DNA from 2 places in the Bordetella tumbae genome. Region 1 is predicted to be linked to the other one. Evidence: predicted binding sites of a transcription regulator. Region 1 holds the regulator's gene; the other holds the start of a gene.
The links. The regulator LexA, encoded in region 1, represses DNA repair genes until DNA is damaged. The targets are predictions, from matches to a motif close to ACTGTATNNNNATACAGT.
Positions count from the first base shown of each region.

Region 2: a site for LexA is predicted at 3,911-3,928, ahead of ACYVI2_RS04245 (DNA topoisomerase IV subunit B). Genes of this name have one in related genera too.

Region 1 covers NZ_BAAGVG010000025.1:201,428-208,272, reverse strand. The annotation lists gene uvrB (excinuclease ABC subunit UvrB) at 1-1,957, opposite strand, end outside; gene ACYVI2_RS27655 (amino acid aminotransferase) at 2,034-3,236, shown strand; gene lexA (transcriptional repressor LexA) at 4,085-4,786, shown strand; gene lon (endopeptidase La) at 4,903-6,845, opposite strand, start outside.
Region 2 covers NZ_BAAGVG010000004.1:199,942-205,541, forward strand. The annotation lists gene parC (DNA topoisomerase IV subunit A) at 1-1,584, opposite strand, end outside; gene ACYVI2_RS04245 (DNA topoisomerase IV subunit B) at 1,745-3,706, opposite strand; gene trxA (thioredoxin TrxA) at 4,017-4,343, shown strand; gene rho (transcription termination factor Rho) at 4,462-5,600, shown strand, end outside.

The DNA.
Region 1 (6,845 bases):
CGAACTCCAGGTTGCGGGCATGGTCTGTCATGAGCTTTTCGAGACGACGAATTTCCTTGGCCACGGCCTTTTCGTCGGTCAAGACCTCGGGACCGATAGCCGCCTCCAGCGTATCGTGACGAACCGGCGCCACGATGCCATCGATGAGCTCGCGCACCGCTTTGTTCACGCCGCGCGCGGTGATGCCGTTGTCCGCGTTGAATTGCAGTTGTTTGTTGCGCCGGCGCTCCGTTTCGTCCATGGCGCGCCGCATGGAGGCGGTGATCTGGTCAGCGTACAGAATGGCATGGCCATTGAGATTTCGCGCCGCCCGGCCGATCGTCTGGATCAAGCTGCGCTCCGAACGCAGGAAACCTTCTTTGTCGGCGTCGAGAATGGCGACCAGTGACACCTCAGGGATATCCAGCCCCTCGCGCAGCAAGTTGATCCCGACCAACACATCAAAGGTGCCCAGCCGCAGATCACGAATGATCTCGACGCGCTCGACCGTGTCGATATCGGAGTGCAAATAGCGGACACGAACACCGTGCTCGGACAGATAGTCTGTCAGGTCTTCGGCCATACGCTTGGTCAAGGTCGTCACCAGCACGCGTTCCTGCGCAGCTACACGCACCTTGATTTCGCCCAGCAAATCGTCGACCTGAGTGCGCGCGGGCCGCACCTCCACCTGCGGGTCTACCAGCCCGGTAGGCCGCACGACTTGCTCGACCACATTGTCGGCGTGTTCTTGCTCATATGCCGCAGGCGTCGCCGAAACGAACACGCACTGACGCATACGCGCCTCGAACTCCTCCAGTTTCAACGGCCGATTATCCAGGGCCGAGGGCAGCCTGAAACCGTATTGCACCAAGGTCTCTTTGCGCGCCCTATCACCCCGATACATCCCCCCCAACTGCCCTATCGTGACGTGGCTTTCGTCGATGAACATCAATGCATCGGAGGGCAGATAATCAATCAGCGTGGGTGGCGGCTCGCCCGCCGCGGCACCCGACAAGTGGCGAGAATAGTTTTCGATACCTTTGCAAAACCCGAGCTCTTGCAGCATCTCCAAATCGAAACGCGTACGCTGCTCAAGCCGCTGCGCCTCGACAAGTTTGCCGTCAGCAGTCAGGAATTTCAGGCGCTCGCGCAGCTCTTCTTTGATCGTCTCGATGGCGCGCAACACGGTATCACGCGGCGTGACATAGTGCGAACCAGGATAGACAGTAAAGCGGGGAACCTTTTGACGTACGCGCCCGGTCAGCGGATCGAACAACTCCAACGTCTCGATCTCGTCATCAAATAGCGCCAGGCGCAATGCCAATTCCGGGCTTTCCGCCGGGAAAATATCGATCGTCTCCCCGCGCACACGGAATGTGCCACGGGTGAAATCCGCGTCGTTGCGCGTGTACTGCATGGCGACCAGGCGCGCCAATATTTCGCGCCGCGAGATGCGATCGCCGGAACGCAGAATCAACACCATCGCGTGATAATCGCCCGGATTACCGATACCGTAGATACACGAGACAGTTCCCACAATCACCGTGTCGCGCCGCTCGAGCAGGCTCTTGGTTGCGGACAGGCGCATCTGCTCGATATGTTCGTTGATGGACGAATCCTTTTCAATGAACAGGTCGCGTGTGGGGACGTAGGCCTCGGGCTGATAGTAGTCGTAGTACGACACGAAATACTCGACGGCGTTCTTGGGAAAGAACTCGCGCATTTCGGCGTACAACTGCGCCGCCAAGGTCTTGTTTGGCGCCAATACCAACGCAGGCCGGCCGAGCCGGGCGATGATGTTGGCCATGGTGTAGGTCTTGCCAGAACCCGTCACACCCAGCAAGGTTTGGCACATCAAACCGTCTCGAATGCCATCGCTCAGCCCTTCGATCGCGCCAGGCTGGTCGCCAGCAGGCGGATACGGCTGATACAAATGAAAGGGGCTGTCGGGGAAATCGACGAATCCAGGAGCTGTCATGCTAGACTGTCTGAGGGTAAACCCCTCATTATCCACAGCAGTGCCTTCCGCGTCTATCTACCCTTAGCGAATCCTCATGAGCTCTCTTTTCGATTCCGTCGAACTTGCGCCGCGCGACCCCATCCTGGGTCTGAACGAACAGTACAACGCCGACACCCGCCCCGGTAAAGTCAATCTGGGCGTGGGCGTGTACTACGATGACGACGGTCGCATTCCCCTGCTGGCTGCTGTGCGCAAGGCCGAAATTGCGCGTATCGAAGCGGCCGCCGCGCGCGGCTATCTGCCTATCGAGGGCATTGCCGGCTACAACAAGGGCGCTCAAACGCTGTTGCTGGGCGCTGATTCCCCGCTGGCCGCCGAAGGCCGCGTGTTGACCACCCAGGCCCTGGGCGGCACCGGCGCACTGAAAATCGGCGCAGATTTCCTGCGTCAATTGCTGCCCCAGTCCAAAGTGCTGATCAGCAATCCCAGCTGGGAAAACCACCGCGCCCTGTTCGAACGCGCGGGCTTCCCGGTCGATACCTACGCCTATTACGACGCCGCGACGCACGGCCTGGATTTCCAGGGCATGCTGGCCTCGCTGCAGGCCGCCCCTGAACAGACCATCGTGGTGTTGCACGCTTGCTGCCACAACCCGACTGGCGTTGATCCTACGGCCGAGCAGTGGCAACAAATCGCCCAGATCGTCAAGTCTCGCAAGCTGGTGCCGTTCCTGGACATCGCTTACCAAGGCTTTGGCGCCGGCCTGCAAGAGGACGCCGCCGTCGTACGCTTGTTTGCAGATCTGGGCCTGACGATGCTGATCAGCTCGTCGTTCTCGAAATCGTTCTCGCTGTATGGCGAGCGCGTGGGCGCCCTGACGGTGGTCGCGGGCAACCAAGACGAAGCCAAGCGTGTGCTGAGCCAGCTCAAGCGCGTGATCCGCACCAACTACTCCAACCCGCCCACGCACGGCGGCACGGTGGTGTCGTCGGTGTTGAACACGCCCGAGCTGTATACGCTATGGGAACAGGAACTCGCCAGTATGCGTGACCGCATCCGTCTGATGCGCGAACAACTGGTCGACAAAATCAAGGCAGCAGGCGCCTCGCAAGACTTCAGTTTCGTACGCGAGCAGCGCGGCATGTTCTCGTATTCGGGCCTGACCTCGGCACAAGTCGACACCCTGCGCGAAGAACACGGCATCTACGCCGTGTCCAGCGGCCGCATCTGCGTCGCTGCGCTCAACAGCCACAATATCGATACAGTGGCCAAGGCTATCGCAGCGGTCATCAAATAAACAGCAGGCGCACTCTCACCTGACTGAAGGACCCGGACGCAAGAACGGGTCCTTTTCTTTTTTGTCGCCGGGCCGCCCCAAGATAAAAACGCCCCCCTCGGGGGGCAGCAAGCCGAAGGCGCAGCGTGAGGGCATTTTTATCGCTGTTCGTGTGGTGGGCGGTTGCTGCTCTTGATTGTCTCTCTGAAGGCGTCCCTGTCGCGTGCCTGAGCGTGGCGCCGGGCCTATCGCACGGACTCGGCCCATGAGCAGGGGCCTCGGTCCGCTGCGCGGACTAAATCCGTGCTCAACGGCCCGGCACCACGCCCAGGCACGCGACAGGGACTCATGATGAGGGAATGCAACGAGGGCTAATGGCCATCAGCTGTTTGTTGAAGCCGACTTTGGCAATGCGATGGGTTGAGCTAGCGCCACCCGCCTAGCCTGAACGTCACTCAACAGCGTTGATACAGCAAAGCGCATGACATCCGTCAATGGCAGACATTGCGAGCAGGAGGTCGGCGTGTAAAAGCCCCGCCGGGCCGTTGAGCCGCGATTTAGCCCGCGAAGCGGGCCGAGGCCCCTGCTCATGGGCCGAGTCGCGGCGATAGGCCCGGCGGGGCTTTTACACGCCGATCTCCTGCGCCAAAAGAACTCCACTCTACGCATGCCACAGACCGCACAACCATGACATCCAAAAAAGACGTCACGCCTTCGGCTTGCTCCCCCCCCGAGGGGGCGCTTTTTGCCGGTACATACCAATGCATATCGTTCCCGCAGTCCTATTCGTCGCCACGTGACTTGCTTTTTTATATAGGCTCGTCCAAAATCCTGCTGTATATTCATACAGTCCGAAGCGGATCATTGCCATGGCTACCAAACTCACCGAGCGCCAACAGGAAATCCTGAACCACATCCGGCAAACGGTGGCACGCACCGGCTTTCCTCCTACTCGTGCCGAAATTGCCCGAGCATTGGGTTTTCGTTCTCCCAATGCCGCCGAGGACCACCTCAAGGCTCTCGCGCGCAAGGGGGCCATCGAGTTGACGGCCGGCGCATCACGCGGTATCCGGCTGATAGAGTCCATTGACCCCGCCACCTCTTCTCATGGTCACGCCACATCGCCTGCCGGCGTTGCAGCGCCATCGAGCCTCGCCAGGTTCGCCGCGGACGCGGTGAGCCGCCTATTGCTGCCGCTGGTAGGCCGCGTGGCAGCAGGCAGCCCCATTCTGGCTGCCGAGCATGTCGAGCGCGAGGTCGGCGTGGATCCTGGACTGTTTGCCCAGACGCCCGACTACCTGCTGAAAGTACGCGGCATGAGTATGCGCGACGCAGGGATCCTCGAAGGCGATCTGCTCGCCGTCAAGCGAGCCACCGAGGCACGCAATGGCCAGATCGTCGTTGCCCGCCTGGGCGACGACGTTACGGTAAAACGCCTGCAACACCGCCAAGGACACATCGAGCTCCTGCCTGAAAATCCAGATTTCTCGCCCATCGTGGTGGATGGGACACTAGACTTTGCGCTTGAGGGCATTGCTGTTGGCCTGATCCGCACGCAGGCACTGCATTAATTAACCGCCATACTTGCTGCCCCTCCAGCAGCAAAAAGCCCCCGAACTCATGCGAGTTGCAATGAATTCGGGGGCTTTGGTGTCATACCGATGGTATGACACGAACCGCTGAAGTCTTAATGCTTGAACACAGGATCACCCGGCGCAGCGGTTTCCGCTGCTTTGGCGACCAAGGGCTCCTTGACGACTTCTTCGTCGGACAGTGGCTCGGGCTGGCGTTCCAGCGCCAGCTCAAGCACCTTGTCGATCCAACGCACCGGCACGATCTCGAGGTGGTTTTTGACGTTGTCCGGAATGTCGGCCAAGTCTTTGACGTTCTCCTCGGGAATCAGCACTGTCTTGATACCACCACGGTGCGCAGCCAGCAGTTTTTCCTTTAGGCCACCGATCGGCAAGACCTCGCCACGCAAGGTGATTTCACCCGTCATTGCCACATCAGCGCGCACCGGAATACGCGACAAAGCCGAGACCATGGCTGTGGTGATGGCGATACCCGCCGATGGGCCGTCCTTCGGCGTAGCGCCTTCGGGGACGTGAACGTGCATGTCGTGCTTTTCGAACACGCTGTCGGCAAAACCCAGACGACGCGCACGCGAGCGTACGACAGTACGAGCGGCTTCCACCGACTCTTTCATCACGTCACCCAGCGAACCGGTACGTTGAATCACGCCCTTGCCAGACATATCGGCGACTTCGATCGTGAGCAAATCGCCGCCGACTTCGGTCCAGGCCAAACCGGTGACTTGGCCGATCTGGTTTTCCTTTTCTGCCATGCCAAAGGTATAACGACGCACGCCCAGGTACTTGCTGAGGTTCTCGGCGTCGACTTTGACGGGCTCGACCGTCTGAGACACAGGCTTGCCCTCGGCCTTGGCCTTGTCTGCCTGAGCTAAGGACTCTTTCACGACCTTGCGGCAGATCTTGCCGACTTCGCGCTCGAGCGCACGCACACCGGCTTCGCGAGTGTAGTAACGCACGATATCGCGCAAGGCGGAATCGTCAACCACTAGTTCAGATTCCTTGACGCCGTTGTTCTTCATCAGCTTGGGCAGCAGATGGTCACGGGCGATATGGATTTTTTCGTCTTCGGTGTAGCCCGACAGACGAATGACTTCCATACGATCCAACAACGCGGGCGGGATGTTCAGCGTATTGCTGGTGGCCACGAACATGACGTCAGACAGATCAAAGTCGACTTCGATGTAGTGATCCTGGAACGTGTGGTTCTGTTCGGGGTCGAGCACCTCGAGCAATGCCGAGGCGGGATCGCCACGGAAATCCATACCGAGCTTGTCGATCTCATCCAGCAGGAACAAGGGGTTACGCACGCCGACCTTGCTCATGTTCTGCACGATCTTGCCGGGCATGGAACCGATGTAGGTACGGCGATGGCCACGGATTTCGGCCTCGTCGCGCACGCCGCCCAGGGCCATACGCACGAACTTGCGGTTCGTGGCACGCGCAATGGATTGTCCCAGCGAGGTTTTACCGACGCCCGGAGGGCCTACCAGGCAGAGAATCGGGGCCTTGACCTTGTCGACACGCTGCTGCACGGCCAGATACTCGACGATGCGCTCTTTGACCTTTTCCAGGCCATAGTGATCGTCATCGAGCACGTTTTCGGCGTTGCTGATGGAGTTGTTGATCTTGCTCTTTTTCTTCCAGGGAAGATTGATGAGCGTATCGATGTAGTTGCGCACCACGGTAGCTTCGGCCGACATGGGCGACATGAGCTTGAGTTTTTTGAGCTCGGCGTCGGCCTTCTTGCGCGCATCCTTGGGCATATGCGCAGCAATGATTTTCTTTTCGAGCTCTTCGATGTCGGCGCCTTCTTCGCCCTCGCCCAACTCTTTCTGAATGGCTTTGACTTGCTCGTTCAGATAATAGTCGCGCTGGCTTTTCTCCATCTGCTTTTTGACGCGGCCACGGATACGCTTTTCGACCTGAAGGATGTCGATTTCCGTTTCCAATTGCGTCAGCAGGCCCTCGAGGCGCTCGGAAGTGCCGAGGATTTCCAGCATCGTCTGCTTTTGCTCGAGCTTGAGCGGCAGATGGGCGG
Region 2 (5,600 bases), on a different contig from region 1:
CAGCACCTTGGTTTCCAGTACGGCGCGCTCGGCGGTTTCGATCAAGGTGCGGCGATCGTCGCCGTATTGCTTCGCGTCGGCCTCGATTTCCTTGATCAGCAGGCGCTTGAGCGAGGATGGGTTATCCAACAATTCTTGCAGCTTTGCCTGTTCGGCGCGTTTGTCAGTCAGCTCCTGCTCGATTTTGAAGCCCTCCAGACGCGCCAATTGCCGCAAGCGCATTTCGAGGATGTCTTCAGCCTGGCGTTCGGACAACGAGAAACGCTGCATCAACGCCGCCTTGGGCTCGTCGGATTCGCGGATCGTCTGAATGACCTCATCGACGTTCAGGTACACGACCATGCGGCCTTCGAGCACATGGATGCGATCGGTGACCTTGTCCAAGCGATGGCGGGTACGACGCACGACCGTGTCGGTGCGGAACGCCACCCACTCGGTCAAAATGTCGCGCAGTCCCTTTTGACGCGGCCGGCCATCGGTGCCGATGCACACCAGGTTGATCGGCACACTGCTTTCCATGCTGGTCTGCGCGAGCAGCGTATTGACGAACTCATCGCGATCCACGCGCGAGGTCTTGGGTTCGAACACCAGACGTACGGCGGCGTCCTTGCCGGACTCGTCGCGCACGGCGTCCAGCAAGTTCAGCATGACAGCCTTGGACTGCTGCTGGTCGGCCGTCAGGCTCTTTTTGCCGGACTTGACCTTCGGGTTCGTGAGCTCTTCGATTTCCTCGAGGACCTTCTGGCAGGACGTGCCGGGAGGCAGCTCATGCACGACCAGTTGCCACTGACCGCGCGCCATTTCCTCGAATTGCCAGCGCGCGCGCGCCTTGAGCGAGCCACGGCCACCCTGATAGATCTGCGCGATGTCGGCCGCCGGCGTGATGATTTGACCGCCACCGGCGAAATCGGGGCCCGGCACCATCGCGTGCAGCTCGGTGTCGGGCAGGCTCGGCTGCTTGATCAACGCGACACAAGCCTGCGCCACCTCGCGCAGATTGTGCGACGGGATTTCCGTGGCCATCCCCACGGCAATGCCCGAAGCGCCATTGAGCAGCATCACCGGCAAACGTGCCGGCAACATTTGCGGCTCTTGCTGGCTGCCGTCATAGTTCGGCGCGAAATCGACGGTGCCCTCGTCGAGCTCGTCGAGCAGCAGACGCGAAAACGGCGTCAAACGCGCTTCGGTATAACGCATCGCGGCGGCATTGTCGCCGTCGCGCGAACCAAAGTTGCCATGGCCATCGATCAGCGGATAGCGCAGCGAAAAGTCCTGCGCCATGCGCACCATGGCGTCATACGCCGCCTGGTCGCCGTGCGGGTGATATTTACCCAGCACATCGCCCACCACGCGCGCGGATTTGACGGGCTTGGCGCCTGGGCCCAAGCCCATGTCCTGCATGGCGAAAAGGATACGGCGCTGTACCGGCTTTTGCCCATCACCCACATCGGGCAAGGCGCGGCCCCGCACCACGGAAACGGCGTAGTCCAGATAGGCCTGCTCGGCATAGCGGCCCAGCGTGATGGCCTCATCGGCCCCGCCGGCGGCTTCATCAAACAAGCCAGGTTGATTGCTGTCAGTCATGTGTCGTCGAAATTGCTGTCAGGAAAAGCCTCCGCTGCGCTTACGCACTGGCTGCCCTTTGCAGGGCGGACTGTGCAGAGCACAGTCCAGGAGGCGTTCTTACCGGGTCGGCCAAGGCAGTGTTGATCCATGTTGGTCTGGCTGCCTGATCAGGCCAGAATCAAATATCGAGCTCAGCGAGATTACCCTTTTCCTCGATCCAGGCACGGCGTTGCGATGACTCGCCTTTACCCATCAGCATGTCGAACATGCTGGTGGTGTCCTCGGGGGTCAGCGCACCATAGCCCACAGGCAACAGGCGTCGCGTATCGGGATTCATCGTGGTTTCCCACAACTGCTCCGGATTCATTTCACCCAGCCCCTTGAATCGGCTGATGCTCCATGCACCCTCGCGCACGCCTTCTTTGAGGAGCTTGTCTTGTGCTGCCTCGAGCTCGCCCTGATCCAGGCAATAGATCTTGCGCGCGGGGCGCTTGCCTTGAGCGGGAACGTCCAGACGGAACAAAGGCGGCTTGGCTACGTACACGTGCCCCGCCTCGACCAGCTTGGGAAAATGGCGATAGAACAGGGTTAACAGCAGCACCTGAATGTGCGAGCCGTCCACGTCGGCATCTGACAAGATGCAGATGCGGCCATAACGCAGCCCCGACAAATCCGGCGAGTCATTCGGGCCGTGCGGATCCACCCCGATCGCCACGGAAATATCGTGGATCTCGTTATTGGCGAACAGCCGGTCGCGGTCGACTTCCCAGGAATTCAGGACCTTGCCGCGCAGCGGCAGGATGGCCTGGAATTCCTTGTCGCGCCCCATTTTGGCCGAGCCGCCAGCCGAGTCGCCCTCGACCAGGAACACCTCGGTACGAGTAGCATCAGAAGACTCGCAATCGGTCAGCTTGCCCGGCAACACCGCCACGCCCGAGCTCTTGCGCTTTTCGACTTTCTGCGCCGAACGCGCCCGAGCCTGGGCCTGACGGATCGCCAACTCGGCCAATTTTTTGCCGTATTCGACATTGCTGTGCAGCCAGAGGTCGAGCGCGCTTTTTGCAAAGCCGCCAACCAATCGCACCGCGTCGCGGCTGTTCAGGCGTTCTTTGATCTGGCCCTGGAATTGTGGATCGAGGACCTTGGCCGACAGCACGAAGCTGGCGCGCGAGAACACATCCTCCGGCAACAGCTTGACGCCCTTGGGCAGCAGACTGTGCAGCTCGGCAAACCCCTTGACCGCCGAGAACAGGCCCTCGCGCAGACCGGACTCGTGCGTGCCGCCTGCTGGCGTCGGAATCAGGTTGACGTAGGACTCGCGCACCGCATTGCCGTCCTCGGTCCAGGCCACGACCCACTGTGCGCCCTCGCCATCGGCAAAGCTCTCGTGATCGGCCCCGGCATACTGCTGGCCCTCGAAAAACGGCACCATCAGTTCCGAACCGGACAGCGCCTCGGCCAAGTAACCACGCAGACCATCGGTGTATTGCCAGACTTTGGTGTCGCCGGTTTTTTCGTTGATCAGCGTGACTTTCACGCCCGGCAGCAGTACAGCCTTGCTGCGCAGCAGGTGATTCAGCTCGCCCAGCGGGATCTGGGGGCTGTCGAAATATTTGCCGTCGGGCCAGACACGCACGCGGGTGCCGGACTTTTTGCGTCCTGCTTCCGGATACGGCGCCAAGGGCTCGGTCACATCGCCGCCCTGGAAAACCAGACGGTTGGTCGCGCCATCGCGCCAGACGACGACTTCGAGCCGCGTCGCCAGTGCGTTGGTGACGGACACCCCGACGCCATGCAGGCCGCCGGAAAAGGCATAAGCGCCCCCGCCCTGCTTGTCGAATTTGCCCCCGGCGTGCAGCCGGGTAAAGACCAATTCGACCACCGGCGCGTTTTCTTCGGGGTGCAGGCCGACGGGAATACCGCGTCCATCGTCCTCGACCGACACGCTGCCGTCGGCATGCAGGGTGACCTGGATCTGCTTGCCATAGCCGGCGAGCGCCTCATCAGCGGCGTTGTCGATGACCTCCTGCACGACGTGCAGGGGATTTTCGGTGCGGGTGTACATACCCGGACGCTGACGCACCGGCTCCAGTCCCTTCAGGACTCGGATGGAGGCTTCGGTGTAACGTGGTGTAGCCAAGTTATCCCCAAGATCTGTGGAAAAAAACCGACATTTTACGGATAAGTCTAGATTTTGCGCGGCCTTAGGTAGGATGCGCACGTCCTGACCAGTCCGAATTCGGTAGGATAAGTAGTTTGCAGGTCAAAGAATGACAGAATGGCAGTTTGCCAGTTTCTGAATTCCGTCGACCACGACGCAACATGCTACACAAAACTGGCAAACCCTGTTGTTTTCAACAGTGGTATGCTTAATGCCTCACCTACCTTTTAGTAGAACAAAAATGGCAGGGGCGTCTGACGCCCATCATGCCGCGGAACCGAGAATCACCATGAGCGAGCAAATCAAGAACGTCAGCGATGCAAGCTTCGATGCCGATGTGATCAAATCCGGTCAGCCGGTGCTGGTCGATTACTGGGCGGCCTGGTGTGGCCCCTGCAAGATGATCGCCCCTCTCCTGGAGGAAGTCGCCTCCGAGTACGCCGGCCGCCTGACGGTCGCCAAGCTGAACGTCGACGAAAACCAGGACACCGCCGCCAAATACGGCATCCGTGGCATTCCCACGTTGATGCTGTTCAAGGACGGTCAAGCCGCCGCCACGAAAGTCGGCGCCCTGTCGAAATCGCAATTAACTGCTTTCCTGGACGGCGCGTTGTAATACACTACGTGTTGTAAATCCGTGCGCCGGCCTGGTCGGCGCCCCGTCTGAGATTACCGCGCGGGCCCGTCCGTGGCCTGCCGCCAAGACCCTTCTCTACTATCCCCCTTTCACCGCGATGCACCTCAATGAACTGAAGGCGCTGCACGTTTCGCAGTTGCTGGAAATGGCCGCCGGCCTGGAAATCGAAAACGCCAACCGCTTGCGCAAGCAAGAGCTGATGTTCGCCATCATGAAACGGCGGGCCAAACAAGGCGAGCAGATCTTCGGCGACGGCGTACTGGAAGTCCTGCCCGACGGCTTTGGCTTTCTGCGTTCTCCCGAGACCTCCTACCTGGCCAGTACCGACGACATCTACATTTCGCCGTCGCAGATCCGCCGTTTCAACCTGCACACCGGCGACTCCATCGAGGGCGAGGTCCGCACCCCGAAAGACGGCGAGCGCTACTTTGCCCTGGTCAAGGTCGACAAGGTCAACGGCTCGGCTCCCGAAGCGATCAAGCATCGCATCATGTTCGAAAACCTGACGCCGCTGCACCCGAATCAGCCGATGCGTCTGGAACGCGACATCAAGAGCGAAGAAAACCTGACCGGCCGGATCATGGACATCTTTGCCCCGATCGGCAAAGGCCAACGCGGTCTGATCGTCGCCAGCCCCAAGTCGGGCAAGACGGTGATGATGCAGCACATCGCGCACGCCATCACCACGAACTACCCCGAAGCCGTCATGATCGTCCTGCTGGTCGACGAACGGCCCGAGGAAGTCACCGAGATGCAGCGCACAGTGCGCGGCGAAGTCGTCGCCTCGACCTTTGACGAGCCCGCCACCCGCCACGTGCAAGTCGCGGAAATGGTCATCGAAAAGGCCAAGCGCCTGGTCGAAATGAAAAAAGACGTGGTGATCCTGCTGGACTCCATTACCCGTCTGGCACGTGCCTACAACACCGTGGTGCCCGCTTCGGGCAAGGTCCTGACCGGCGGTGTCGATGCCAACGCCCTGCAACGCCCCAAACGTTTCTTCGGCGCTGCCCGCAACCTCGAAGAAGGTGGCTCGCTGACGATCCTGGGTACGGCACTGATCGAAACCGGCAGCCGCATGGACGAAGTCATCTACGAGGAATTCAAGGGCACCGGTAACTCCGAAGTCCACCTCGAGCGCCGTCTGGCCGAAAAACGCGTCTATCCCGCGATCAATCTGAACAAATCCGGCACCCGCCGCGAAGAACTGCTGATCAAGCCCGACCTGCTGCAAAAGGT